DNA from 3 places in the Citrobacter sp. LST-B2 genome. Region 1 is predicted to be linked to each of the others. Evidence: predicted binding sites of a transcription regulator. Region 1 holds the regulator's gene; each other region holds the start of a gene.

The links. Region 1 encodes CRP, which controls carbon source genes, mostly activating them, when cyclic AMP is high. Its sites were predicted from a motif close to ATGTGANNNNNNTCACAT; they were not measured.
Region 2: a site for CRP is predicted at 7,361-7,378, ahead of ACQ0PY_RS23500 (6-phosphofructokinase). Genes of this name have one in related genera too.
Region 3: a site for CRP is predicted at 3,424-3,441, ahead of bhsA (multiple stress resistance protein BhsA). Genes of this name have one in related genera too.

Annotation. Positions count from the first base shown of each region.
Region 1 covers NZ_CP192598.1:427,783-437,609, reverse strand. The annotation lists gene ACQ0PY_RS02005 (hydrolase) at 1-758, shown strand, start outside; gene ACQ0PY_RS02000 (YheU family protein) at 761-979, shown strand; gene ACQ0PY_RS01995 (phosphoribulokinase) at 1,034-1,903, shown strand; gene ACQ0PY_RS01990 (OsmC family protein) at 2,003-2,407, opposite strand; gene crp (cAMP-activated global transcriptional regulator CRP) at 2,715-3,347, shown strand; gene ACQ0PY_RS01980 (YccS/YhfK family putative transporter) at 3,399-5,486, shown strand; gene argD (bifunctional acetylornithine/succinyldiaminopimelate transaminase) at 5,554-6,771, opposite strand; gene pabA (aminodeoxychorismate synthase component 2) at 6,857-7,420, opposite strand; gene ACQ0PY_RS01965 (putative adenosine monophosphate-protein transferase Fic) at 7,452-8,054, opposite strand; gene ACQ0PY_RS01960 (YhfG family protein) at 8,044-8,211, opposite strand; gene ppiA (peptidylprolyl isomerase A) at 8,320-8,892, opposite strand; gene tsgA (MFS transporter TsgA) at 9,158-9,827, shown strand, end outside.
Region 2 covers NZ_CP192598.1:4,881,362-4,891,188, reverse strand. The annotation lists gene fdnG (formate dehydrogenase-N subunit alpha) at 1-1,037, opposite strand, end outside; gene fdhD (formate dehydrogenase accessory sulfurtransferase FdhD) at 1,230-2,066, shown strand; gene ACQ0PY_RS23525 (YdgH/BhsA/McbA family protein) at 2,195-2,407, shown strand; gene ACQ0PY_RS23520 (putative frv operon regulatory protein) at 2,462-4,210, opposite strand; gene ACQ0PY_RS23515 (aminopeptidase) at 4,210-5,280, opposite strand; gene ACQ0PY_RS23510 (PTS fructose-like transporter subunit IIBC) at 5,270-6,715, opposite strand; gene ACQ0PY_RS23505 (PTS fructose transporter subunit IIA) at 6,726-7,172, opposite strand; gene ACQ0PY_RS23500 (6-phosphofructokinase) at 7,656-8,636, shown strand; gene ACQ0PY_RS23495 (PTS sugar transporter subunit IIB) at 8,648-8,962, shown strand; gene ACQ0PY_RS23490 (PTS sugar transporter subunit IIC) at 8,955-9,827, shown strand, end outside.
Region 3 covers NZ_CP192598.1:2,131,472-2,141,298, forward strand. The annotation lists gene ACQ0PY_RS10185 (glycine zipper 2TM domain-containing protein) at 1-156, shown strand, start outside; gene ACQ0PY_RS10190 (TonB-dependent siderophore receptor) at 214-2,400, opposite strand; gene comR (TetR family copper-responsive transcriptional repressor ComR) at 2,631-3,266, opposite strand; gene bhsA (multiple stress resistance protein BhsA) at 3,510-3,767, shown strand; gene ldtC (L,D-transpeptidase LdtC) at 3,864-4,829, opposite strand; gene mfd (transcription-repair coupling factor) at 5,029-8,475, opposite strand; gene ACQ0PY_RS10215 (acyltransferase family protein) at 8,585-9,658, opposite strand.

The DNA of each region.
Region 1 (9,827 bases):
ACAGTCCGTACGCACATGGCCTGATTGAAGCGGCAAAGAATCGTGGCTGGCTTGGCGTGGTGATGCACTTTCGCGGTTGCAGCGGCGAACCGAATCGCCTGAACCGTATTTATCACTCCGGTGAAACCGAAGACGGAACCTGGTTCTTAGGCTGGTTGCAGCGGGAATTTGGCCACGCGCCGACGGCCGCCGTAGGCTATTCGCTCGGCGGAAATATGTTGGCATGCCTGCTGGCTAAAGAAGGGAAAAACATCCCGCTTGATGCGGCGGTCATTGTCTCGGCTCCCTTTGTACTGGAAGCATGCAGCTATCATATGGATAAAGGCTTTTCCCGTATTTATCAGCGCTATCTGCTCAACCTGCTGAAAGCTAACGCATCGCGCAAGCTGGCGGCTTATCCAGGCTCGCTGCCGGTGAGCCTGGCGCAGTTGAAGTCCCTGCGCCGGATCCGTGAGTTTGACGATCTGATCACTGCCAAAATTCACGGCTTCGCCGATGCTATCGACTACTATCGTCAGTGCAGTGCCATGCCCTTGCTCAGCGACATCGCCATTCCGACGCTGATCATTCACGCGAAAGACGACCCGTTTATGGATCATCATGTGATCCCCAAAGCAGAAGATTTACCGCCGCAGGTGGAATATCAGTTAACCGAACATGGCGGGCACGTTGGATTTATTGGCGGGACGCTACGTCGGCCAGAAATGTGGCTGGAATCGCGCATCCCTGACTGGCTGACACCGTATCTGGAGGTCTAATCATGCAAATCCCCTGGCAGGACCTTTCCCCCGAGACGCTGGACAATCTGATCGAAAGCTTTGTGTTGCGCGAAGGTACCGATTATGGTGAACATGAACGTACCCTTGAACAAAAAGTCGCCGACGTCAAACGCCAGTTACAGTGTGGCGAAGCGGTGCTGGTGTGGTCTGAGTTGCACGAAACCGTCAATATCATGCCGCGCAAGCAATTTCGCGAATAACCCGCACGCTATCGGCCGACTATAATAAAAAATCAATTTATTGATGGAGTTAACATGTCTGCCAAACATCCGGTGATTGCGGTAACAGGATCCAGCGGCGCGGGGACCACCACCACCAGCCTCGCGTTCCGTAAAATTTTTGCGCAGCTCAACCTGCGCGCAGCCGAGGTGGAAGGCGACAGTTTTCACCGCTATACCCGTCCGGAAATGGATATGGCGATCCGCAAAGCACGCGACGCCGGACGCCACATCAGCTATTTTGGCCCCGACGCCAATGACTTCGGTCTACTGGAGCAGACGTTTATCGAGTACGGTCAGACGGGCAAAGGCCAGTCGCGTAAATATCTGCATACCTATGATGAAGCCGTGCCATGGAATCAGGTACCGGGGACGTTTACCCCGTGGCAACCCCTGCCGGAACCCACTGACGTATTGTTCTATGAAGGCCTGCACGGCGGCGTCGTCACGCCCCAGCATGAGGTCGCAAGACATGTTGATCTCCTGGTCGGCGTGGTCCCCATCGTTAACCTGGAGTGGATCCAGAAGCTTATCCGCGACACCAGCGAACGAGGCCATTCTCGTGAGGCGGTGATGGATTCGGTGGTGCGTTCGATGGACGACTATATCAACTACATCACGCCGCAGTTCTCCCGCACCCACATTAACTTCCAGCGCGTTCCCACCGTCGACACCTCGAACCCATTCGCGGCCAAAGGCATTCCGTCACTGGATGAGAGCTTTGTCGTGATTCATTTCCGTAATCTGGAAGGAATCGATTTCCCCTGGTTGCTGGCGATGCTGCAGGGGTCATTCATTTCCCACATCAATACATTGGTGGTACCCGGCGGCAAAATGGGGCTGGCAATGGAACTCATCATGTTGCCGCTGGTGCAGCGACTGATGGAAGGCAAGAAGATCGAATAAACGATGGGAAGTGCGCGATGGCGCTACGCTTATCGAGCCTACAAATCAGGGATCTGTAGGCCGGACCAGGCGCTAGCCGCCATCCGGCGACAGGAAAAATTACGCCGCAATCACTTCATATGAATGGGTAATGTTGACCGCTTTTCCCAGCATCAGCGCCACAGAGCAGTACTTCTCCGCTGACAGGTCGACCGCACGCGAAACGGCGGCATCTTTCAGATCGTTACCGGTGACAATAAAGTGCAGATTGATGTGGGTGAACAGGCGTGGCGCCTCTTCGCGACGTTCTGACGTCAGTTTCACTTCGCAGTTCGTCACATCCTGACGGCCTTTTTGCAGGATAGAAACCACGTCAATGGCGCTGCAACCGCCCGCTGCCATCAACACCATTTCCATCGGGCTCGGCGCTTTATCACCAGAGTTACCGTCCATCAAAATCTGGTGTCCGGAAGCCGACTCACCAAGGAAGGTTAACCCCTCAACCCATTTAACACGCGCTTGCATATTTTTTAACTCCAGTGCGTCAATTTTCCTGACAGATTACGCGTACATAACATTTCTCGCAACGGAAGGCGACCTCCGTCATGCTGAAGCGAGACACCAGGAGACACACGGCTAAAGCTATGCTAAAACAGTCAGGATGCTACAGTAATACATTGATGTACTGCATGTATGCAGAGGACTTCACATTAAAGGCTGCAGTGAGTTTTTGACAGCCTCTTCCCAGGACGCGGGAAGCACATTTTTGCAACCCCAGAGACAGCGGCATTTTTTGGCTCTGGAGACAGCTTATAACAGAGGATAATCGCGCATGGTGCTTGGCAAACCGCAAACAGACCCGACACTTGAATGGTTCTTGTCTCATTGCCACATTCATAAGTACCCGTCCAAGAGCACGCTGATTCACCAGGGTGAAAAAGCAGAAACGTTGTACTACATCGTTAAGGGCTCAGTGGCAGTGTTGATTAAGGATGAGGAAGGCAAAGAAATGATCCTTTCTTATCTGAATCAGGGTGATTTTATTGGCGAACTGGGCCTGTTTGAAGAAGGCCAGGAACGTAGCGCATGGGTTCGGGCGAAAACAGCGTGTGAAGTGGCTGAAATTTCTTACAAGAAATTCCGTCAGTTGATCCAGGTGAACCCGGATATTCTGATGCGCCTCTCTTCCCAAATGGCTCGCCGTCTGCAAGTCACTTCAGAGAAAGTCGGTAACCTGGCCTTCCTCGACGTGACCGGTCGTATCGCCCAGACTCTGCTGAATCTGGCGAAACAACCTGATGCGATGACTCACCCGGACGGCATGCAGATCAAAATCACTCGCCAGGAGATTGGCCAGATCGTTGGCTGCTCTCGCGAAACCGTTGGTCGTATTCTGAAGATGCTGGAAGATCAGAACCTGATCTCCGCTCACGGTAAAACGATCGTCGTTTACGGCACTCGTTAATCTCATCGGAAATGACGCGCTACCCGCTAGCGCGTCATTTTTGTTTTGCCAATGTGGCGCAGACTGATTTATCACCCAGAAATCAATTATGCACTACGTCAAACGCTGGTGCTCTGTTTGCCCGTGGCCGTCGGACTGATCATCGGGCAGTTACATCTGGGCCTGCTCTTCTCTCTCGTTCCCGCCTGCTGCAACATTGCCGGGCTTGATACTCCGCACAAACGCTTTTTCAAACGTCTGATTATCGGTGCGTCGCTGTTTGCCGGCTGTAGCCTGATCATGCAGCTACTGCTGGCGCAAGCGGTGCCGTTACCCCTGATCCTGACCGGCCTGACGCTCACGCTCGGCGTCACCGCTGAATTGAGCTCCCTTCACGCGCGTTTGCTTCCGGCCTCGCTGATCGCGGCGATTTTCACACTGAGCCTGGCAGGAAATATGCCGGTCTGGGAACCGCTGCTGATCTACGCGCTGGGCACGCTGTGGTATGGCTTGTTTAACTGGTTCTGGTTCTGGCTCTGGCGCGAACAGCCGCTGCGCGAGTCGCTGAGCCTGCTGTACCGGGAACTGGCGGATTACTGCGAAGCGAAATACAGCATGCTGACCCAGCATACCGACCCGGAAAAAGCCCTGCCGCCGCTTCTGGTGCGCCAGCAGAAGGCCGTCGACCTCATCACCCAGTGCTATCAGCAGATGCACATGCTGTCGGCGCATCACAATAATGACTATAAGCGGATGCTGCGCGCCTTTCAGGAAGCGCTGGATCTGCAGGAACATATCTCCGTCAGTTTGCATCAACCGGAAGAGGTGCAAAAGCTGGTCGAGCGCAGTCACGCGGAGCAGGTGATACGCTGGACGGCGCAAACGGTCGCCGCTCGCCTGCGCGTACTGGCGGATGACATTCTGTATCACCGGCTGCCGACGCGGTTCACCATGCAAAAGCAGATTGGCGCGCTGGAAAAAATTGCTCATCAGCATCCGGATAACCCCGTCGGGCAGTTCTGTTACTGGCACTTCAGCCGTATCGCCCGCGTACTGCGCACCCAGCGACCATTGTACGCCCGCGATCTGATGGCCGATAAGCAGCGTCGGCTACCGCTGCTGCCGGCGTTGAAAAACTACCTCTCGCTGAAATCTCCGGCGCTCCGCAGCGCCGGGCGGATCAGCGTCATGCTCAGTATCGCCAGTCTGATGGGAACCGCGCTGCATCTGCCGAAGCCTTACTGGATCCTGATGACGGTGCTGTTTGTGACACAAAACGGTTACGGCGCCACCCGCGTGCGTATTCTGCACCGTTCGGCGGGAACGCTGGTGGGGCTGATTATCGCAGGCGTAACACTGCACTTTCATATTCCTGAAGGATATACGCTGGCGCTGATGCTGGTGATCACCCTGGTCAGCTATCTGACCATCCGCAAAAACTACGGCTGGGCGACCGTGGGATTTACCGTCACGGCGGTGTACACCCTGCAACTCCTGACGCTGGACGGCGAACAGTTCATCATTCCGCGATTTGTCGACACGGTGATAGGCTGCCTGATTGCGTTTGGCGGCACCGTTTGGTTATGGCCACAATGGCAGAGCGGACTGTTGCGTAAAAACGCCCATGATGCGCTGGAGGCCGATCAGGAAGCTATTCGTCTGATTCTGAGTGACGATCCGCAGGCCACACCGCTGGCTTATCAGCGTATGCGCGTCAATCAGGCGCACAACACGCTGTTTAACTCACTGAATCAGGCGATGCAGGAGCCAGGCTTTAACACGCACTATCTGGCGGACATGAAGCTGTGGGTGACGCACAGTCAGTTTATCGTCGAACATATCAATGCCATGACCACGCTGGCGCGTGAGCATACGATGCTGACGCCGGAACTGGCGCAGCGATATCTGCAATCGTGCGAAATTGCCATCCAACGCTGTCAGCAGCGGCTGGAATACGACGGGCCGGGCAGTTCGGGGGATGTGAATATTCTGGAAGCGCCCGAAGCGCTCACCCACGGCCCCTTAAGCACGCTGGAACAGCATCTGCAACGCGTGCTGGGGCACCTGAACACGATGCATACTATCTCGTCTGTCGCATGGCGTCAGCGGCCGCACCATGGGATCTGGCTCAGCCGCCGGTTACGGGATATGCGGGGTTAACACGGATTGCCGGATACGCGCGTTATCAGCACCAGGCCTGATAAACGCCGCGCCGTCAGGCACACCGTTAACCGATAACCTTCGCCACAGCCTGTGCAAAACGCTGCATCCCTTCGTCGATATCCGCCTCTTCCACCACCAGCGATGGGGCAAAGCGCATCACATCAGGACCGGCATTCAACACCATCACACCCGCGTCGGCTGCCGCATAGAGGAAATCACGCGCACGCCCTTTGTATTGTGATTTCAGCTCGGCCCCAATCAACAGCCCCATACCGCGAATATCGCTGAACACGTGGTACTGCTCATCAATCTGCTGCAGATGTTGAACGAATCTCTGGCGTTTTGCACTCACGCCTCCCAGAACCTCTGGCGTGTTGATGATGTCGAACGCGGCTTCCGCCACCGCGCAGGCCAGCGGGTTACCGCCGTAGGTCGAACCATGAGAGCCGACATGAAACGCCGAGGCGATTTCCTGCGTCGTCAATACCGCGCTCACCGGGAAGCCGCCGCCCAGCGCTTTCGCGCTGGTGAGGATATCCGGCGTCACGCCATAGTGCATATAGGCAAACAGATCGCCGGTACGCCCCATTCCGCTTTGTACTTCATCAAACACCAGCAATGCCTGGTGCTCGTCGCAGAGCTCGCGCAGCCCTTGCAGGAACTCCGGCGTCGCGGCCAGAACGCCACCTTCTCCCTGTACCGGCTCAACCACCACCGCGCAGGTATGGTCATCCATCACCGCTTTCACCGCATGGAGATCGTTAAACGGTACATGGATGATATCCGCCGGTTTCGGCCCAAAGCCATCGGAATACTTCGGCTGACCGCCCACCGTGACGGTAAACAACGAGCGACCGTGGAACGCGTTATGAAAGGCAATGATTTTGGTTTTGAACGGGCTATGGCGCACGCAGGCGTAATGACGCGCCAACTTGAACGCCGTTTCGTTGGCTTCTGTTCCCGAGTTCATAAACAGCACGCGCTCGGCAAAGGTGGCATCGATTATTTTCCGTCCCAGACGCAGCGCGGGTTCGTTGGTGAAGACGTTACTGGTATGCCAGAGCGTTTCGCCCTGCGCTTTTAACGCATCGACCAGTACAGGATGGCAATGCCCCAGCGCGGTCACCGCAATTCCGCCCGCGAAATCAACATAGTCTTTGCCCTGCTGATCCCAGATCCGGCTGCCTTTGCCTTTTACCGGAATAAATTCCGCCGGTGCATAAATCGGCAGAATGACTTCATCGAAAGTTGCCCGGGTTACTGCCGTTTGTTCAGTTGCCATCTCATGCCCATCCAGTTATGCAAAAATGAATGTGAAAATATAATCACAAAATATGCATAAAAAATCACAGGATAGCAATCACAAATCACCGATTGAGGAAATTTTCCAGCAATTGATGTCCCTGCTCGCTGAGAATACTCTCCGGGTGGAACTGCACCCCTTCCAGATCCCACATCGTATGGCGAATCCCCATAATTTCCTGTGTTTCGCTCCAGGCGGTCACCTCAAAGCAGTCTGGCAGTGTGGTGGGGTCGATGATGAGCGAGTGATAGCGGGTGACGGTAAGCGGGTTAGTTACCCCCTGAAACACGCCCTGTCCCGTATGGTGGATGGGCGACGTTTTTCCGTGCATCACTTTTTCGGCGCGTACGATCGTTGCGCCAAAAGCCTGCGCCATCGCCTGATGCCCCAGGCAGACACCCAGTATCGGCAAACGTCCGGCATAGTGGCGAATCACCTCCAGCGAAATTCCGGCATCATCCGGGGTGCAGGGACCGGGCGAAATGACGATTTTTTGCGGCTGTAGCGCATCGATCTGCGACAGCGTCAATTCATCATTGCGCTTAACCTGCACGTCAGCGCCCAGCTCACAAAAATACTGGTAGAGGTTCCAGGTGAAAGAATCGTAGTTATCGATAAGCAGGATCATGGCGGCTCCGGTCGAGGAAAACCGCGCTATTCTACTCAGTTTCCTCGGCTTCGCTTACCCCTTTACGAAATATCGCCTGCAATGCGCTAAGGTCGCCCATCGCCCCTTCCTGATTCGCCCGACGCCACTCCGCCACCGGCACATCTGCCCAGTGAAGAAGATACCCCGCATGAATAGCCAGCTGTTCGAAGAAAATCCGCTGCGCCATGCCGCTGCCAAGACGAAACGGATGTAGCACGTTGATCTCACAGTAATAATGTGCAAGGCGACTGACGAACTTCTCTTTTGGCAGCCCCATCAGGTAGCCCTCTTCTTCCAGATCCTGCATCAGGGCATTTCCCTCTTTTTCGATGTACGCGAAATGGCAGAAACGGGTATCACCCTGATAGATATCCACTTCACGCAGATGACCCGCCCAGTCAAAGACGTCCTGGTAAAGCTGCCGATGAATCGCGCACAGATGAGGCAAGCCGCGCTTCGCCGGGCCCAGTTCGATAGTCGCCGCTCGTAGTGCAGTCAGTTCATAAGCGGCCTGTTCCAGACGTGCAACCTGGTGGATCCCCAGACGGTTACGCATCACATTCAGTCCGGGGTAAAGATACGGATCGCGGTCGTCGCCGATTTTATCGCTCATAGTGCCTCCGGAGTTCTTCCAGACGCGCCAGCGCCTCTGCGGGATTAAGCGTGACTAACGGACTTTCGACGCCCTCAAGACGGCGGCTGGCCTGGAAATTCACGTTGCGCTGCTGTTCCCAGAGCCGGGATTTTTGCCTGTCGGTGAGTTTTTTCACTTTACGCCTCCCTGATTGATCCGTGTTTGCCACAAGTATAAGCAGCAAAACGCGGTTACGCAGGGAAGATAAAGCAACGCGGGCCTGCAATGCCCGCGCGGGAAAGGATTACGGCAGAACTTTGGCGGAGAGGATAACCACTGGTTTTGACGGCACATTCTGGTAAGGGCCGACATCATGGGTCGGCACCTGGGAAATCTTATCGGCCACCTCCATCCCTTTCACAACTTTACCAAATACGGCATAGCCGAAATCACGCTGGCCGTGATCGAGGAAGGCATTATCGGCCACGTTGATAAAGAACTGGCTGGTCGCGCTGTCTTTATCAGCAGTACGCGCCATCGCGATGGTGCCGCGCGTGTTACGCAAGCCATTATCGGCTTCGTTTTTAATCGGGGGATTAGGTTTCTTCTGCTGCATCTGCTCGGTGAAGCCACCGCCCTGGACCATAAAGCCGGGAATTACACGGTGAAACGTGGTGTTGTTATAGAAACCATTGTTCACATAATCGACAAAGTTTTGCACTGAAACAGGCGCTTTCTGGCTATTCAGTTCCAGTTCAATATTACCTGCAGAGGTCGTCAGCAAAACGTGCGGATCCCCTTTTGCTGCCAGCGCTGCGGGAGAGAGAGCAGAAAGGGCGAAAACAGCTGCAACAGCCGCCAGGGTCGATTTGAGCATGAGATTTCCTTTAGGAGAGCGGTAACAAAAGCCAGTGGTTTGATTCTAAAGAGCCTTCAGGGACAAGGCCATCCCTTTACCTAATTTTACGTACCTGAAACATATGTAACTTCATCAAAGCATTAATTATTGTGACTTACATCACCTTTAAAAATGTAACAGATCCTGTAATTTCCGATAAAAGTTTAAATGCATCACTAAAAAGCCTAAAATCCGCCCGTTCCCGGCGCCGTCAATGCGCTTTACTTCCATTTACAGGCCAGTCATGACTAACAGCAATCGTATCAAGCTCACATGGATTAGCTTTCTCTCCTACGCCCTCACCGGTGCGTTGGTTATTGTCACCGGGATGGTGATGGGAAACATCGCAGAGTATTTCCAGCTGCCAGTTTCCAGTATGAGTAACACTTTCACCTTCCTGAACGCCGGTATCTTGATCTCAATTTTCCTTAATGCCTGGCTGATGGAAATTGTTCCGCTGAAAACGCAACTGCGCTTTGGCTTTATCCTGATGGTACTGGCCGTTGCCGGTCTGATGTTCAGCCACAGTCTGGCTTTATTCTCTGCCGCAATGTTTGTGCTGGGACTGGTCAGCGGGATCACCATGTCCATTGGTACGTTCCTGATTACGCAGATGTATGAAGGCCGTCAGCGCGGCTCCCGTCTGTTGTTTACCGACTCCTTCTTCAGCATGGCTGGGATGGTTTTCCCGATGGTCGCCGCGTTCCTGTTGGCGCGCAGCATCGAATGGTACTGGGTGTACGCCTGCATCGGTCTGGTCTATGTCGCTATTTTTCTTCTGACCTTTGGTTGTGAATTCCCGCCGCTGGGCAAACACGCGCCGCAAAGCGATACACCCATCGTGAAAGAGAAATGGGGCATTGGCGTCCTGTTTCTGTCTGTCGCTGCGCTGTGTTACATCCTCGGTCAGTTGG
Region 2 (9,827 bases), 640 kb from region 1:
CCCTCTTCGTCCAGCTCATAGTTCCAACTGGTCTTGTCGTACTTGCGTTGATCCGCGTTATAGCCAGTGAACAGGCCATCTTCGAAGCCGAAATCTTCACGCACGATCAGGCTGGCGTTGGTGTAGGCCTCGGTGTATTCGCGGTTATATTTTTCGTTCGTCAGCAGGTACAGCATCACGCCTGACAAGAAGGCAATGTCAGTACCAGAACGGATTGGGGCATAGAAATCGGCCACCGACGCCGTACGCGTGAAACGCGGATCGATCACAATCAGCTTCGCGCCGTTGTGAATCTTCGCTTCCATCGCCCAGCGGAACCCGACCGGGTGTGCTTCAGCGGCGTTACCGCCCATCACCACGACGAGGTTGGCGTTCTTAATGTCGACCCAGTGGTTGGTCATCGCACCGCGACCAAATGTTGGAGCAAGACTTGCTACCGTTGGTCCGTGTCAGACACGCGCCTGGTTGTCGACCGCGAGCATACCGAGCGCGCGGGTGAATTTTTGCGTTAAAAAGCCGGTTTCGTTACTGGACGCGGAAGCACACAGCATCCCGGTAGACAGCCAGCGGTTAACGGTAACGCCTTCAGCGTTTTGCGCAATGTAGTTGGCATCGCGGTCTTCTTTCATCAGTTTCGCGATGCGGTCAAATGCCTCATCCCAACTGATTTGTTGCCATTTATCCGAGCCTGGCGCGCGGTATTCCGGGAATTTGAGGCGACTTTCGGAGTGGATGAAGTCCACCAGACCGGCCCCTTTCGGGCAGAGCGCACCACGGTTGACCGGATGGTCCGGGTCACCTTCGATATGGAAGATTGACGCTTTGGCGTTTTTTGCACCGTCGCCGAGGCTGTACATCAACAGCCCACAACCAACGGAACAGTAAGTGCAGGTATTACGGGTTTCGCGGGTGCGCAGCAGTTTATATTGCCGGGTTTCCGCGAGCGCTACGCCGGGCGCGAAGCCCAGTGCTGCCGCCGTGGTGCCTGCCATACCGCCAGCGCAGATCTTAAAGAACTGCCTTCTGCTGACCTGCATGGTTTGCTCCTTTTTCGACATTGTCACATCCCTTTCACATTCATGTTGGTGAGCGCTCAGGGTGTGGTTGTTATTTTTCTTTGCGGACGGGACCGCAAAGGTCCAGAATTGGGTTAATTCCCCCCATCCAGGAGGGGCTTGCGACAGAATACCACAATGTTGGTACGTGTGTTCTTATACGGTTAAAAGAAAGTGAATAAGATACATCCAAAAGAAGTCGGAAATGTGATTAATGTCACAAGCTCTCGCCAGGTTAACCTTTGGAAGCGTGAGGATTTGCATCACCCTCAGCCGGATGAGGTCGCTGAAGAGGTGCCCGTGGCGCTGGTTTATAACGGCATTTCTCATGTTGTCATGATGGCCTCGCCGAAGGATCTGGAACATTTTGCAGTCGGTTTTTCCTTGTCTGAGGGGATCATTGACAGCCCGCGCGAGATCTATGGCATGGATGTGGTTCCCTCCTGTAATGGACTTGAAGTCCAGATCGAGCTTTCCAGTCGCCGTTTTATGGGGCTGAAAGAGCGCCGTCGCGCGTTGGCCGGACGCACCGGCTGTGGCGTGTGCGGGGTTGAGCAGCTCAATGACATCGGTAAACCGGTGCAGCCGCTGCCGTTCACCCAGACTTTTAACCTCTCCAGACTTGATCACGCATTAAGACATCTGAAAGATTTTCAGCCTGTGGGGCAGCTCACCGGGTGTACGCACGCTGCGGCGTGGGTGATGCCATCGGGTGAACTGGCGGGCGGACATGAAGATGTCGGTCGGCATGTTGCGCTGGATAAACTGCTGGGGCGCCGTGCCGCCGAAGGCGAAAGCTGGGTGCCGGGAGCGGCGCTGGTTTCCAGTCGCGCAAGCTATGAGATGGTGCAGAAGTCTGCGATGTGCGGCGTTGAGATTCTGTTTGCGGTCTCTGCTGCCACCACGCTGGCGGTGGAAGTCGCTGAGCGCTGCAATCTGACGCTGGTGGGGTTCTGTAAGCCAGGCAGGGCGACCATTTATACTCATCCGCAGCGTTTAATCGCTGAGTGATTTTGATTCAATTAATTTGAATGAGACGGGCAAATCCTTCCGCTTTTAGTTGTCTGAGTAACGGCCTATTATTTATCACATCAAGGCACGGTGCCTTACTTAAACAACTAAGTTAAAGGGTTTATATCATGAAAAGCATCAAAACTTTTGTCGCAGTTATCGCTCTCGCTACCTCTTTCGGTTCTTTTGCTGCCCAGTCTGTGACCGCGACCGGTTCTACTCTGGAAAGTGCTGAAGCAAAAATCGCCGCTCAGGCTGAACAGGCTGGTGCAAGCTCCTATAAAATCACTCAGGCTTACACCGGTAACCGCGTGCACATGACGGCGGAACTGCTGAAATAAGTTCATCTCCATTGTCGAAAGAGCGCCCTTGAGGCGCTTTTTTTGTGTCTGTCATTATTGTTTTAACAACGACATAAACGCGTCATATCCCGTTAACTCACAAATGGTTTCGGCGGGATGCTGACACAGCACGCTGGCCAGATAGCTGAAGATCTTTAATTCGTGACGTGCGTCAGCGGCAGCGCAAGCAATCAGTACATGGCTGACCGGTTCATTATTGACCTGTACGGGATGCGCCAGAGTAATAAAGAACCCGCGAAAGTGACGCTTCTGTTCGCTCCAGCAGTGGGGGATCGCCAGATGATTGATAATCAGGTTTTCGCCTTCATCTTCGCGGGCGCATATCCGCAGTGCTTCATCACGGGTGATATGTTCCTGCGCCACGAGTTTGTCGCAAATCTGATGGGTAATGTGATGCCAGGTTTCGTCGGCGAGATTCATATAGTGAAAGCTGCCCGGCTCAGAGAAGAAGCGCTCCGGTTGCTGACGAATAAACGCCGTGGCAAGAAAATTTTTGATTTGTTCGGACCCGACTGCGGAAATAATATTTTTAATAGTCAGGACATTTTTTAATGAGTCATCCAATAAATAGTGGCTGTTATTGACGATCAACAGGGGATCAACTTCTTGTCTTATCGCGTACACATCACTGGGAGTGCGTGCAATGATCACCCGACAATTCAATACATCACGTTCAATAGCCTGCTGATTTATGGTGGCAATCGCATTTTGATCGGATAATAAAATGATGGGTTGACGCTCATTTTGGTGCCGCTCCAGCGCACAGGCGAAATAGAGCCCGATCAGATCACTGTCAAACAGCGGAATTTCTAACTGTTCCCGCAGTAGCGCAATGAAGCGCAGGCTCATGTCAAATGCAGCGGGCCAGGCCGCTTTCAGGTTATTCATGCTGCTCTGGCGATGTTCCGGTACCCAAACGGGGGCCGAAACGCATCTCAGCAGGTGACCCGTGATATTTTCAACCAGTTGCGTATCGATAAGGTTCAAAGTGGCGACGCCAGGTACGCGTTGTAGTAAAGCAATCACGGTATCGGCAGACAGGGTCATGGCCTGTTGTTGCTGTTTATCCAGCAGTCCGTGCAGCGTTTTGAACGCGTTCTCGCCAAGATAGATCCCGCCCTGTTCTACGGCATTTTTTAACACTGTATGCCGACATTCAGGCCATGTGCCCGAGAGTTGATTACGCAGTGCATAGACCGCCAGCACCAGACTGGCGAGGTATTCACCCGACGTCAGTGGGAACTCAGCAAGAAGATGTTCACATGCGCTGGTAAGTCGTTCGACAGTGTCTCGCGTCACGCCGGGGAGAGGAATTAACAGCGGGTCTTTTTTGAGCAGATTCGCCAGCAGGACAATCCGTTTTTCTTCTGGTTCATCAACGAAATGGCCCACACCGGGGCGGCTGGAAAGACAAAATGCACGCTCATAGCGTTGCTTCAGTCGCGACAGACGGTCTGCGACCCAGGTTTCCGGCAAATTAAGCGAAGAAGCCAGTTGTACGCGGGGGGTAAAGGTATTGAGCAGCAGAAGTGCCAGCAAACGATCGTCGTTATCATGGCGTTGTAAAAGCTGAAAAAAGCTGCGCCGGTCGATAATGTCCAGTTGGTAACCCGCACTGCCACCAGGCTGAATGCGCGCTTTCCCGCTGAGGGTAAAATTGATGTAATCAATATCGCGCAGGATTGTTCTACCTGAAACGCCAGTTTGCCGCGCCAGCTCGCTGAGTGAGTTAGGCCGTTGTTCAAGAAGGTCGACAAGCGTTAACTGGCGTTCACTGAGCATCAGATCACCCGGCGAAAGTCGGTGAAAGTTTTGATCTGCTCTGCCGTCAATGAAGTCAGCAGCTCACGGACTAACGTAAACAATGCATCATAATCTTTTGCAGAAATCATGCCGCTATTGGCATGCAGATAGCGGGTGGGCAAACAGAGTGCTGCGACGGGGCGCCCGCCACCCATCACATTGTAGCGTCCACCGTCTGTTGCTCCGGTTTTCATGGTACAGAACTGTAAAGGGGCGCCACTGTTTTCTGCACTCGTCCTTAATGCAGCGACCAGCTGTTGATTTGGGAAATAACGTTTATCAAACAGCATGAGCCCTGGACCTTCACCCAGTTTCAATGGGTATTTGGTGTTGTCGATTCCAGGGACATCACCAGCAACAGCAGTATCCAGGACGATAACCACGTCGGGCCTGATGTGTTCTGCTGAGGTTTGCGCGCCGCGCAGCCCCACCTCTTCCTCCACACTGCCCACGCCATAGAGGGTGATATTCGGATTATCGACGGACTGCAAAAGTTCTGCCATCAGGGCGCAGCCGACACGATTATCCAGTGCTTTGCCGACGATTTTGTCGTCGCCCCAGCAGGCAAAGTTCGCCTCTGGGCTAATGAAGTCACCGATCGCAATACCGCGCCTTTCTACCTCTTCGCGGCTGCTTGCGCCAATATCAATGAACATTTCGTCAAATGTCAGTGGTTGCTGTTTCTGTTTTTCGGTGAGGGCATGCGGTGCAACGGAACCGATAACACCAGGGATTTTAAATCTCTTGCGTGTACAAATAGTGACCCGGTGGTTCAGCATCGACTGACTCCACCAACTCCCAATTGTCGTAAAACGCAGAAAACCGCTATCGTCGATATGTGTGACCATAAAGCCGACTTCATCCATATGACCGACGACTGCCACCTTTGGCCCACAATGACCTTTACGAGCAACAAAACTGCCGAGGCCGTCAAACGTCATTTCATCCACGCAGGATTCCAGCTCATTGATGAGAATTGCACGCACTTCTTGTTCATCGCCACTGACCGCGCTGGCTTCGCATAATTGCTGAAGTAACTTAATGTTCATGTTCATGTTCCTGTTGCGCGGTCTTGCGTCTCAGCCACAGCCCTTTCAGGATGATAATCAACGCAATGTTCAGTGCGAGGCCAATAGCCAGCACCAGGTAAAAGGAGCCTACCGGCGACATCAGGCCAATCAGCGGATCAAAAATACCTAATCCCGGCGCGAGGCGTTTGATTCCGAAAGCGATCACCAGCATTCCGGTAATACCACCGGAGAGTGTATTGGCGGTAATCATTGGCAGCGGTGCGGCCAGGGCATAAGGAATTGCGGGTTCGGTGGCGACAGTGGCGCCGACCACAATCGCGCTGCTCGCGGCGGCCTTCTCCTGTGAGGTAAACAGTTTGGGTGTCAGATACGTGGCAATGCCTACCGCGACGGGAGGCATTAGCGCCACTACGCCGACGATGGCGTACCAGTCATAGATATGTTTTTCCAGCAGTGAGAAGCAGAAAAACCATGCGGTTTTGTTGATGGGCCCACCCATATCAAATGCCAGCATCGCGCCAACGAGGAAGGCGGCGCCCATTTTCATGGACGGGGGGATCGTGTTCAGGAAGTGCAGCAGGCCGCTCATCAGATCCGACATCACCGGACCAATAACGTAATACGTCAGCACGCCAAACACCAGCAAAGTGGCGAATGGGATTAGCATCGAGCCAAGCAACGGCTGGAGCGCTTTGCCGAGACGGACTTTGCGAAACCACAGCACGAAATAGCCGATTGCCAAACCCAGTACCACCGCGCCGAGAAAACCAGCACCAGACTGGGTGCCGAGCAATCCTTTGTCGTTAGCCAGATAGCAGACCAGAAACGCCGGGGCAAATGCGGGTTTGTCGGCAATCGACCACGCGATATACGCCCCCATAATGGGGATCATAAAGGTGAAGCCCAGATAGCCGATGGATTCGATAATCCAGGTAAATGACGGCGCACCCTTCGACATATCGGTATACGGCAAGCCGAACTGCACCAGCATATTCGCGATGGCGACCAGGATACCGCCACCGATCACAAACGGGAGCGCAGCGGAAACCCCCGCCATCAGGTGGCTCATTACACTGCCTTGCTGGACATCCTGTTTACCGAGTTTAACGCTACTATCTGCGGTAAACATCTGCGAATGAGAAGGCAACTGTGTGAAAATCTGGTCGATATTTTTTAGCGCCTGGGAAATGGCGATCTCATAGACTTTTTTCCCGGCAAATCGCGCCCGATCGTCACCACTTAAGCCACGCCCGGTGGCTAAAATCACGTAATCGGCGGCGGCAATGTCATCCTGCGTCAGGCGGTTTTCTACACCACTTGCCCCCTGGGTTTCGATTTTAATCGTATGACCGAGCGAGCGTGCTTTTTGCTCAAGCGCTTCGGCCACCATATAAGTGTGGGCGATGCCGGCAGGACAGTTGGTGATTGCTACTAAACGTAAGGATGACTCCATAGCCGCTTCCTTATGAAGTTAAGGTCTGATTGAGCAAAGTCAGTACCCGAGTGGCGTCACCTTGCTTCAGTTGATTGATGAAATCCTGATGGATAAGTTTGCGACACAGGGTGCCGATGATTTTGACCTGATCGTCTTCGCCGGTTTGCGGTATGCCGAGGCAGATCCAACAGTTAACGGCTTCGCCATCGCTGGACTGCCAGTCCACTCCGTGAGTTTTACGGGCAAACAGTACAAAGGGGTGTTCTACGCAGGCGCTTTTGCCATGGGGCACAGCGATACCTGATCCGAATCCGGTAGAATGCAGTTTTTCCCGCATCAGCAGCGTTTGTAAAAACAACTGGCGATCGGTGATCGCGCCATTCCTAAACGCCATTTCCGCGAGTTGTTTCAGAATGGAATAAGTGCTGTTGCCCTGAATATTCAGGTCAATACAACGTACCGTAAGCACTGACATAGAGAGACTCCGTTAAAACCTCTTTTCTACGATTTTAACGATGCTTTCGTATTGAGATGAGCGGCAATATGTCTGAGCGGAGTGACATAATGTGGGCTAAGCATCAACAGGCTTTGTGCACAAGGCCACATTTTGCAACGCGACGCAGAAAGAAATAATGCGCTGATAAACCTCCCGGACGCAAAAAAATGCGATATTTCTCACATTTCTCTCTTTTTATAAACTCGATATAACGTACAGAATAGGGGTGCGTAAAAAGGATGAGGGGGGCTTCAATTAACTAAATGATAATTAACGGAATTAAAAAATCACGCTTTGATAAATTTCACTTTTATATGTGATTGGTATCACAAAAATTGACCATGCAATCAGTCTGTCAATATTACTCGCCTCTGAATTTATCAGCATAATGTGATCTTCATTGCAAATAGCGGACTTGAAGTCAGGGAAAAATGTTTCCACGGGTGCTTCGGAGGAAACGCAATGAAAATTGGTATTGTCATTAGTGGGGGCGATGTGTCTGGAATAAATAATTTCATATTCCAGATTGCCCGACTCGCGGATGCAAAAATTACCTTATTTAATGGTGGTATTCCCGGCTTGCTGGAGAAAAATCATCATGACGTGGCATGGCGCGATTTGGTCGATTTTTCTATCGCGGCAATACCTCTCATTACCTCGGGAAGAACGACCCGTAAGTTGCAGCGTAGCGAATATGAAACGATCGCCAGAAAACTCAAGTCGCTGCACATTGATGTGTTAATTATGGCGGGCGGTGACGGCAGTTTACAGTTTCTCAATACCCTGAGCGAATTTGATATTAATTGTTTTGGCGTGGGGATGACTATCGATAATGATGTTTATGGCAGTCATTATACGATTGGTTTTTCGACCGCCTGTGAACAGATTATTAAGGAGGTTTCTCGTTTACGAAATACGGGCAGAGCGCTACCTGGTCGTGTGTTTATGGTGGAATTATTGGGGGGGTATTGTGGTGAATTAACGCTGCAATCCGCAATTAAATGCAATGCGGATATCGCCCTGATTCCGGAATGCCAGATGTCGCTTGATGCCTTAGCGGAACGGGTAAGTCAAAAACTGACCGTCCAGAATAGCGTGATTATTCTGTGTTCAGAAGGCTACACCAGAGAATATTCTCCCGGTTTTCAGGGGGCGATTGACACCATGATAAAACAGCTCGAACCACGTATTGGCGAGCGCATTCGTAAAACGATTGTTGGTTACGGTTTACGTAATGGCGATCCGACCTGTGAAGAAATTTATCAGGGCACCATCATGGCGAGCGAAGTGGTTCGATGCATCCAGTCAGGGATGAAAAATAAAGCGATTATTATAAATCAAAGCAATAAACCTATTCCGATTGATCTCGTAAGTATGAAAAAACGTCTGGTCGATACAGAAGGACATCATTACAAACTTGCCAAACAACTCAATATTATTTGAGGAGACCTTACATGCTGAAAATTCTTTGCGTATGTGGCTGCGGCCTCGGTTCAAGTTTTGCTATTGAAATGACGGCGAAAGCGGTTTTAAAGAAACTGGAAATTCCTGCGCATATCGAACATACCACGGTATCTGAAGCAGGGGCGTTTAAATCTGACATGATCCTGACGCAAAAAACCTTTGCTGACATCTTAACGGCTGATGCCAGTGAAGAAGAAATTAAACGGGTCGTGGTTCTGAATAAGCTCACGGACAAAGACGAAATTGAAGCCAAAATCGTCGCGTTTTTAAAAGAGCGGAATCTGAAGGTAGCTCATTATGAATAGCTTCGTTGAATTCATCGTTAAAGATTTGCTCGGTCAGGCGTCGATATTAATCGCCTTTATCGCGATGCTCGGACTGATCCTACAAAAGAAATCACCGGGAAAAACCGCAGAGGGGACGTTTAAAACGCTGCTCGGTTTTTTAATCATGATGGCCGGGATCAATATTATTGTCGCCACACTGACCTTCCTGAACGATATTTTTACTCAGGGATTTGGTATGAAGGGCTACATTACCGATGTGGCTGCCATCGCCGGGTTAGCTAACCGTGAGTTGGGCTCAGAAGTGGCGTTAACCCTGATGGTGATTTTTGCCGTCAATATCATCATCGCGCGTCTGACACCGCTGAAATACATCTTCCTGACCGGACAAGCGTTGTTGTGGATGGCGACCATTGGCGCGGTCATTGGCTATAAATCGGGGCTCACCGGACTGCCGTTGATTCTGACCGGCGGGGTTTTTGGCGGCGTGATGGCGGTGCTGATGCCTGCGCTGGCGCAACCGGTGGTCAGGCGCATCACCGGCTCGGATGATGTAGCGCTGGGGCACTTTTGTACTATTGGCTATCTCGTGCAGGCGGCGGTGGCTAAAGTGGTGGGCAAAGGATCTCGCTCCACGGAAGACCTTGAATTACCCGATAATTTCAAGTTCTTACAGGATACCTATCTCGCCATGGCGGTAGTGATGGTGCCGATGTACCTCATTCCGGCGCTGGCGGCGGGTCCGGAATATATCGCCCAGTTCTCCGGCGGCGTGAACTATCTGATGTATGCCTTCATGCAGTCCATTCAGTTTGTGGCCGGTGTCTTCGTGCTCTACAGCGGCGTGCGCTTACTGCTCAACGAACTGGTTCCGGCATTTCGCGGT
Region 3 (9,827 bases), 1.7 Mb from region 1:
TGCAAAACCGTCTATGACAAGTCGGAAAAAATGCTCGGTTACGATGTCACCTATAAGATTGGCGACCAGCAGGGCAAGATTCGCATGGATAAAGATCCCGGCACACAGATCCCGCTGGATAATAACGGCCAGCTGATTCTGAATAACAACGCGTAAAAAAGCGGTACTCTGTAAGTTAGCCCCTCATTCGCTCAGGCTGAGGGGCTTTTTTTATCAGAAAGTTAAGGCGTAGTTCAGACCAAAGGTGCGACCCCGGCCCTTATATTCGTACAGCGATGGACTGCCATAGGTTGGGCTGTACAGCAATGGCGCGCGCTGTCCCCACAGGGTGGTGTAATCTTCATCCAGCAGGTTTTCAATGCTGAAGGTCAGTTTGCCCAGCGGGAGTTGATAGCTGCCAATAAAGTCCACGGTGTTATAGCCATCCAGCTTGTTGCCGCTGGCATCGGTGAGATCAAACGACTGTTGGGTCTGAACCCGCAGCGACCACGGCTCGGGCGCCCAGCCGACCCAGGCGGTGGCTTTGGACGGCGACGCGAGCGTTACGTCCCATTTTTCCCATTTCCCGTTCTTTTTCACTTCAGATTTCAGGACGTTAAAGTTCGCACCGAGACTCCAGTCAGTGTCAGGGATGAAGTAATCCGCCGCGCCTTCCACGCCGTAAATCCGGCGATCGTCAGGTTCCACGCGGATCGTCATATCGCTACGGTTAATCACAATCGACTTATCGGACGTCGAATAGTACGCCGCCAGCTGGGTACGCAGATTATCGCCGGTATAACGCCAGCCCAGCTCATACGAATTGACCTTGATCCCTTCGAGACGCGAATCCGCCACGTTCACGCTGCGCTGGAGCTGGTAATGATCGCCCACCAACTGGTAAGTGCCGTTGCCGTAGTATTTCCCGGGATCCGGTAGCTCAACGCCCTGGGAGAAGTTAAACCAAGTCTGCTGGCGTTCGGTGAGATGCGCCAACAGCCCGGCATTGAACAAGAAGTTGTCGTAATCGGTTTTGCCGCCAGGGATGACATCGGCAGAACTTGCTAAACCGTTGGCAATCCCCTGTTGCTGCGCGTAACCCACGAAATCATCAACGCGGTTTTCTGTCCATTGATAGCGCACACCACCGCTCAGAGTGAAGATGTCGTTAATGTCGTAACTGCTTTGCAGGAACGGAGCGAAGTTGGTGATGCTGTATCCGGGATAACGTCCGGTCGTGTAGGCCGTGCGATTGTCCATCCCGCCTGACGGCACAGACCAGGCCAGATCGAAGAACTTCTGGTTGGAGTCGAAGGTTTCATGATCCGCATCGACGCCCCACGTCAGCTCCCAGTTGTCCATCAACTGACTGTTGAGAGTGATTTTGGCTCCGAACTGGTCGGTATCCTGCTGCGACGCCGAGAAGCTGGTCACTTGACCTTTGCTGAGCGTCGGGAAGGGGTAGAACTTTAGCGACTCGTCGCGGTAATAGATTTGGCTGACCAGATTCTGGCCGAAGAAGTCAGCGTCAGAGTATTGCAGGCTGATCAGATGGCGCTCCGTCCCCGGAATACGGTCTGAACTCAGTCCGCTGCGTGTGCTGGCGGTGCCGCTACCGGTAACGGCGGACATGTTTTCGCCCAGGTATAACCCGTAATCTTCATCGCCCTGACTCTTATAGTACTGGGTGACCAACTGTATCTGGCGGTTGTCATCGATATCGAGGGTGCCGGTCCCCATTACGTCCAGACGATCGGAGTGCTGCAGGCCGGTTTGCGTGTTGTCGAGCATCAGGGCATCACCGTTACCGTCGTACCAGCCGCCAAAGCGCTGATAGGCTACGGACAGTCGACCAGACGCGCGATCCGTTCCACCGCTGACCGCGGCGGCAACGCGCTCGTCGTGATCGTTGCTGTTGTTAAAACCCGATTTGCTGCCCAGTTCAAGGTCAACCTGGCGGTCCGGCTGGCCTTTTTTGGTCACAACGTTGATTAAGCCGCCGGTACTGCCGCCGCCATATAGCGAGGTTGCGCCTGAAATGACCTCAATGTGGGCGATGTTAAAGGGATCGATAGAATCCAGCTGACGACTGTCGGTACGTGAAGAATTCAGGCGTACGCCGTCGATCAGCACGACAATCGCACGACCACGCATGTTCATTCCGTAGTTGGTACGTCCCTGGCTGCTGACATCGATGCCCGGAATCAGTTGCGCCAGCACGTCTTTGAACTCTTTGCCGCCCTGAACCTGTTGTTCAATCTCCTGGCCTTCAATGACCCAGGTGGTCTGTGCCATCTCGGCGACGGTTTTCTGGCTACGGTTAGCGCTGACGATGAGGTTTTCTTCTTCTGTTTGCGCCGCCGCAGCGGGCAGAGTCAAGGCTAACAGGACAGGGTTGAGAACCCAAAGACGCTTATTCATTCGCATTCCTTTCTGAAAATATCTGTGCAGGTGAAGGTTTTCACCGGTCGTAGCCGGCTGTTACATTGTGAAACAGATACAAAATCAAATGCGAATATTGCTGATAATAATTGTTATTATCAATGTTTTTTTACAAAAAAGTGAACCTAACTCAGTGATAACATTAGTTATTATGCGGGAATCATGGTGTGGAAGGACCGGGAAATGACGTTTCCCGGTCAACAAAGCGATCAGGTCTTCAGCAGTTCAGGCCACAGGCGTAGGGTAGTGTGGGTGATTTGCTGCAGCTTGTCGAAACTGGCGCCTTCCCGGGCGCTGATGGACATCCCCTGCAAAATGCAGCTCAGATACTCGGCAAGATATTGCACATTGCAGTGCACCGGGATCTCGCCGCGTTCCTGCCGTTGACGAAGAAATTGCGTCAGGGTTTGTTCCTGCATGGCGTGACGTGATTTCACCGTATGCGCAATATCGCGTGACGCGGCGGCAAGCGTCGCGGAGGTATTAATCATAAAGCAGCCAGCGGGGGTGTCTTTGCTGGTGAAACAGGTTGCCACTGCGGTGAAGTAATCCTCCAGTGCCGCTTCAACGCTTTTCTCTTCGCAGAATAACTGCGCTTCATGTTTTGCCGCGAAGCGGGCGATGTATCTGTCCAGCACCGCGCGGAACAGACCCTCTTTATTGGTGAATTCCGCATACAGCGTTGGCGCTTTCGCACCCGTCGCTTCAACAAGGTCAGAAAGCGATGTTGCTTCATAACCGTGCTGCCAGAAGAGTGTCATGGCCTTATCAAGCGCGGCTTCCCTGTCGAACACTTTTGGTCGGCCACGGCTTTTTTTAACACAACCTGTCGATTCAGTTGTCATGATGCCGTTGTACCTTAATGGGCTTAGTGAGCAACCATTATAAAAATAAACCCGCACAGGCTCCAGCGCATTCGTGAGAAAAAGTTTTTCTGCTTAGTTGTATGAAAGATAAGTGCTTTTGTTTTTATATAACGATCGTTATAAAAAATGAGTTGACGTGTGACCTGGATCACATCTATCATTTATCTATCGATCGTTAAGTAAATGCTTACGACGCCCAATCATCTGCAAAAGGTCACTATTATGAAAAACGTAAAAACCCTCATCGCTGCTGCTGTTCTGAGTTCACTGTCATTCGCAAGCTTCGCGGCTGTAGAAGTTCAGTCCACGCCTGCCGGTCAGCAAAAAGTCGGCACCATCTCTGCAAATGCAGGGACTAACCTGAGTTCATTGCAGGACGAACTGGCGCAGAAAGCGGATGCCATGGGGGCGAAATCATTCCGCATTACTTCTGTGACGGGTCCAAACAACCTGCACGGTACCGCGGTAATTTATAAATAAGCATTAACCCTCATTGATGCCTGCTGCTGCAAAATAACGTGATAAAAAAAGCCCCGCTGATTGTATTTCAGCGGGGCTTTTTCATGTCCGGAATCGTTACATCGACTGCTGATCCACCTCGCGATGGCGTCGGACATCGACCGGCATCCCGGAGCGAACGTCCATCACATGCTGCATCACCGCCGCGTCCGTCTGTGCGGAATCTTTAAACGATTGCAGAGTGCTGTTCAATACGATAGGCAGAACCTGCGGGTCATCATCTATATTTTTCGACAGCGGCTGGTGGACTTCGACCAGCCGCGTCCCGTCCGGCTCAACCGAGGCTTTGATCGGGGTATTGATGATATTCACTTTGGTGCCCGGTGTAACCTGTCTGAACAGGGTCTCAATATCGCCATCACGCAGGCGGATACAGCCAGAACTGACGCGCATGCCGATACCGAAATCAGCGTTGGTGCCATGCAGCAGATAGACGCCACCATACGCCGCTAAGCGAATGGCATGGTGTCCCATCGGGTTATCCGGTCCGGCAGGCACCACCGCCGGAAGGATAATTCCTTGCGCTTTATAGCGGGCACGGATATTCGCCGTCGGCGTCCAGGTTGGGTTGGCGCGCTTGTCGGAGACGGTCGTGACCATCGTTGGAGTCAGGGTATCACCGCCCAACTGGCCAATGCCGATAGGGTAGACGGTGACCGAATTTTTCCCCGGATGGTAGTAGTAGAGACGCAGTTCAGCCAGATTGATAACAATGCCTTCACGCGGAGCATCCGGTAGCAGCGTCTGCAAGGGGATGGTCAGCACGCTGCCCGCGCGGGGAACGTAGGGATCCACGCCGGGATTCGCCTGCAACAGCGCGAGAAAACCGACGTTATATTTTTTCGCGATGGCTTCCAGCGAACCTCCGTTATTTTCAACAACGTGGTACTTATTTTCCCCAACCAGTTTGCTGCCAGGCGGAGGAAGAGGCCAGGTATTCGCCTGTGCGGGAAGCGCAAGCGTAATGCTGGCGGCGAGCGCAAAAAAGGCCAGCCAGCGGGAAAGTCGCATCTTGTTCATTATCATCACAAATCAAAGGGTTATTATGCCAGAAGAATCCAATAATAATTATGGCGGGGCGGCGTGTCTTAAAATGCAAGGGAAGTGCAAAGAGTTGTAAAGATCGCGGAACCTTGCCTGATAGCGCGGCGCTTATCAGGCCTACGGCCAGGAATCGATGTGTAGGCCGGATAAGGCGCAACCGCCATCCGGCACCACTCAATCACGCTACGGCGTTTTCTTCCAGTTGCTGCATAAACTGACGCACCCAGTCCATCCGCGTTTTCCGCTCGGTCAGATCCTGGATGAACTTCAGTCGTGTCGGCCCGTCAAGACGGAAGTGCTGCGGCTGTTTTTGCAGCAGTCCAATCAGCCAGCCTGGGTTAACATGGTTCTTCTCGGCGAATTCGATAGTGCCGCCTTTCTCATTGCCTTCCAGTTTGCGGATACCCAGCTTCTGCGCCTGTTGACGCAAGCGGGCGATATCCAGCAGGGTACGCGCCGGATCGGGCAGCAGACCGAAGCGGTCGATCAGCTCCACTTTGATCTCTTCCAGTTCATTCTCGCTCTTCGCGCTGGCGATACGCTTGTAGAACGACAGGCGGGTATTCACGTCCGGGATGTAATCGTCCGGCAGCAGCGACGGCATACGCAGTTCGACTTCAGTTTGCTGGCTGGTGAGATCTTCCAGCGATGGCTCGCGTCCGGCCTTCAGGGCATCGACGGCGTTTTCCAGCAGCTCCATATACAGCGAAAAGCCGATGGTTTCCATCGAACCGCTCTGTTCTTCCCCGAGCAGTTCACCTGCGCCGCGGATCTCCAGATCGTGAGTCGCCAGCGCAAAGCCCGCCCCCAGGTCTTCCAGCGAGGCAATCGCTTCCAGGCGTTTTTGCGCGTCGGTGGTCATCGCTTTGGGATGCGGCGTCAGCAGCCAGGCATACGCCTGATGGTGTGAACGTCCTACGCGGCCGCGCAACTGGTGTAACTGTGCCAGACCGAAGTGATCCGCACGCTCGATAATAATCGTGTTGGCGGTCGGGATATCAATCCCGGTTTCGATAATGGTGGTACAGACCAGCACGTTAAAACGCTGATGGTGGAAGTCGTTCATCACGCGTTCCAGTTCGCGTTCGCGCATCTGCCCATGACCAATGGCAATTCGCGCCTCCGGCACCAGCTCCGCCAGCCTGTCGGCGGCTTTCTGGATGTTCTCGACATCATTATAAAGATAGTAGACCTGCCCGCCGCGCAGCACTTCACGCAGAATTGCCTCACGGACCACCAGTGCATCGTACTCGCGAACAAACGTTTTCACCGCCAGACGCCGCGCTGGCGGCGTGGCGATAATCGACAGATCGCGCATGCCGCTCATGGCCATGTTCAGCGTACGCGGGATTGGCGTGGCGGTCAGCGTCAGAATGTCCACATCGGCGCGCATCGCTTTGATCCGCTCTTTATGCCGCACGCCGAAGCGGTGCTCTTCATCGACGATCAGTAGCCCCAGATCTTTCAGTTTCACATCGCTTTGCAGCAGTTTATGCGTACCGATCAGAATATCAATTTTCCCTTCGGCAACCTGTTCCAGGATCTGCGCCTGTTCTTTGGCGCTACGGAAGCGGGAAAGCATTTCGATGCGCACCGGCCAGTTGGCAAAACGGTCGCGGAAATTATCAAAGTGTTGCTGGGCGAGCAGAGTGGTTGGCACCAGCACCGCCACCTGCTTGTGGTTTTCGACCGCGAGAAACGCGGCGCGCATCGCCACTTCGGTTTTACCAAATCCAACGTCACCACACACCAGGCGGTCCATCGCCAGCGGCTGACACATGTCGCTAAGTACTGCGTTAATCGCCTGCGCCTGGTCGGGGGTGGTTTCAAAGGGGAAACCGTCGCAGAACAGTTGATACTGCTCGCGATCGTGTTTGAAGGCGAAGCCCTCTTTTGCCGCGCGCTGGGCGTAGATGTCCAACAACTCGGCTGCCACGTCGCGCACTTTCTCTGCCGCTTTTTGTCGCGCGCGTGACCAGGCGTCGCCGCCGAGTTTATGCAGCGGTGCGTTCTCTTCTGCGCCTCCGGCGTAACGGCTGATCAGATGCAAAGAGGAGACCGGGACGTACAGTTTGGCGTCATTAGCGTAGGTGAGCATCAGATATTCACCTTTGATCCCGCCCGCTTCCAGCGTGGTCATCCCGGCATAGCGTCCAACGCCGTGCTCCAGATGCACCACGGGTTGACCCGGATGCAACTCTGCCAGGTTGCGGATCAGCGTATCCGGGTTAATCGTGCGGCGTGAATCCTGACGACGGCGCGCCACGCGCTCGCCCAGCAGGTCGCTTTCACAAATGAGTGCCAGATGGCGCGTCGTATCGATAAACCCGTGCTCGGCGGCGCCAATCATCAGGTAGCGTCCAGCCTCCGTCGCTTCATCCAGACGCATAATGCGCTTCGGCGCGACTTTGATTCTGGCGAGCAGTTCACCCAGAGATTCACGGCGGCCTTCACTCTCAACCGAGAAAATCACCGGCCCGTTGAAGGTCTCGAGGAATTTGCGCAGCGCATCCAGTGGTGATTTTTGCTGCGCCTGAACCGCGAGATCCGGCAGCGACTGGAAGCCTAAGTTGGTATTAGCCGCCTTGGCGGGAAGGTGGTCGGTTTTGAGCTGCACGCGCGGCCAGCGTTTGAGTTCAGAAAAGAGCTCATCGACACGCAACCAGAGGGACTCCGGTGGCAGCAGCGGACGCATCGGATCCACGCCACGGTTTTCGAAACGCGCCAGCGTATCGGCCTGGAAACGCTCGGCGCTGTTTTCTAAATCGCCAGTATTGACCACCAGCGTATTGGCCGGGAAATAGCTAAACAGCGGCGGCAGCGGCTCGCTGAAAAACAGCGGCTGCCAGTATTCGATCCCCGCCGGCAAAGTGCCTTTGCTGACCTGTTGATAAATATGCTCTGCGTCGCGCTTCACCTCGAAGGTATCGCGCCACTGGCTGCGAAACAGTTCGATCGCCGTTTTGTCGGTTGGGAACTCGTGGGCGGGCAGCAGATTGATGGCGTCGACTTCTTCCAGCGTGCGCTGGGTGTCCGCGTCAAACAGGCGCAGACTGTCAATTTCATCGTCGAAGAAATCCAGACGATAGGGCTGTTCGCTGCCCATAGGATACAAATCCAGCAGCGCGCCGCGGGTAGCGTATTCGCCATGTTCCATGACCTGATCAACGTGCCGGTAACCAGCGCTGTCGAGCTGTAAACGCAGGGCATCGCGCGATAAACGCTGGCCTTTTTTCATCACCAGCGCATGACCGTGCAGATAGCTGTGCGGGCAGACGCGCTGCATCAGGGTATTGACCGGGACGATCAGCACGCCGCGCTGCATCGACGGCAACTGATACAGCGTGGAGAGACGTGAGGAGATAATTTCCTGATGCGGGGAGAAACTGTCGTAGGGCAGGGTTTCCCAGTCCGCGAGGCTCATGACCATCTGATCGGTAAACTGACGGATTTCATCATGCAGGCGCAGCGCGTTTTGCATATCGGGCGCCACGAGCACGACGGGACCATCATGACGTTCGGCAATTTCCGCCACCAGTGTGGCGCAGGCAGCCCCGGTCAGTTCACCTAACAGGCGCTGATCGCCCGCTTTCACGGGCAGCGTGTAACGTTGTTGTTCAGGCATTCGGTTGTCAGAATCTCTTTTAGGTAGTCGTCTGATAAGCAATGCCCTTTATTATCCGTGATCGCTCCTCATTAGCAAATTGAATCGCCCTCACCGGAGGGCGAAAAGTTTAGCGGGAATAGCTAACGGTTTGCGGGCGAGAAGGGGGAGAGAAGAGGATATCGCCGAACAGGTCCTGCGACACTTTACGCATGGCAAGACCCAACAGCGTGCACACCAACAGACTGGCAAACGGATAGATCAACAACAGGGCCAGTTCCAGTTCGGGGGACCAGACGGCGGCATTGATTTGCGGGATCAGCAGCAGGCTGAACGCCTCGACCAGAATGCGATGCGTGGTATAAATCGCGATAGTATTCGAACCGATCACATTAAGCAGACTGGATTCACGCATACCGAAGCGCTGCTCATACTGATAAAACAGCTTCATGATCTGCACAATAGAGACCAACGACAGCAGCAATGAGACGTTAAACAGCCATGCGGCGATAGCCAGCACGAAGGCAGCTGCGCAGGGCAGCGCATATCGGCGCAACGGCACTTCTTTAATCCCTGCCATCAGCGGGACGCCAAACCAGGCACCGAGGCTGTAATACGGCAGGTTGCGGATCACACTGTTCATTCCCCACCACGGGGTGGCAGAAAAGTTGACCGTCACGCTCAGTACAACAAACAGGGCGAACAGCGGCACGGCCCAGCGGCTGAACACTTTACAGACTATGAAATAGACAATGAGCGCATACAGATACCACAGGCTGGTGCTGGCAGTCAGCATGCCGTGAAGGAACTGGCTAACGGAACTGGCGTAAGCGGCGTTGGACGCATGAAGCAGATCGCGTGACGGCGCCAGCCAGTTGTTCAGGGCGTTGAGCGCCAGCCACTGGACCACACCCCACAGCGCCAGCACCCAGAAAATACTCCAGATTCGCTTATTAACGCTTTCTTTCCAGCTCACGCTGTCGATGTAGCGGCGAATCAAAAAGCCCGAGATAAAGAAAAATACCGGCATGCGAAACGGGGCGAGATAGAGATTAAAGTAAACCCAGCATTTCGACAGCAGCTGTGAAAGGGGCAACTGGAAGTGGGTCAGATGCGGGTAAAAGGTGATGACTGAGTGATAGATGACGACCAGACAGATACATAACCCTTTGATTTGATTAATCCATAGTTCTTTCTTTTTCATCAGGACAGCACGCTCGCGTTATTCAACATAGCCTGTGATCCTGCGGGGTGACTCTGGTGCTGTAATGCGTAACATTCTGTTTTTTGATTTTTTTAAGAAAAGGATCAGGGTCAGTGAGGACGGTATCCTGCGCCTGTCGCGCGGTGGATCCCTTTCAACTGTGTACTGA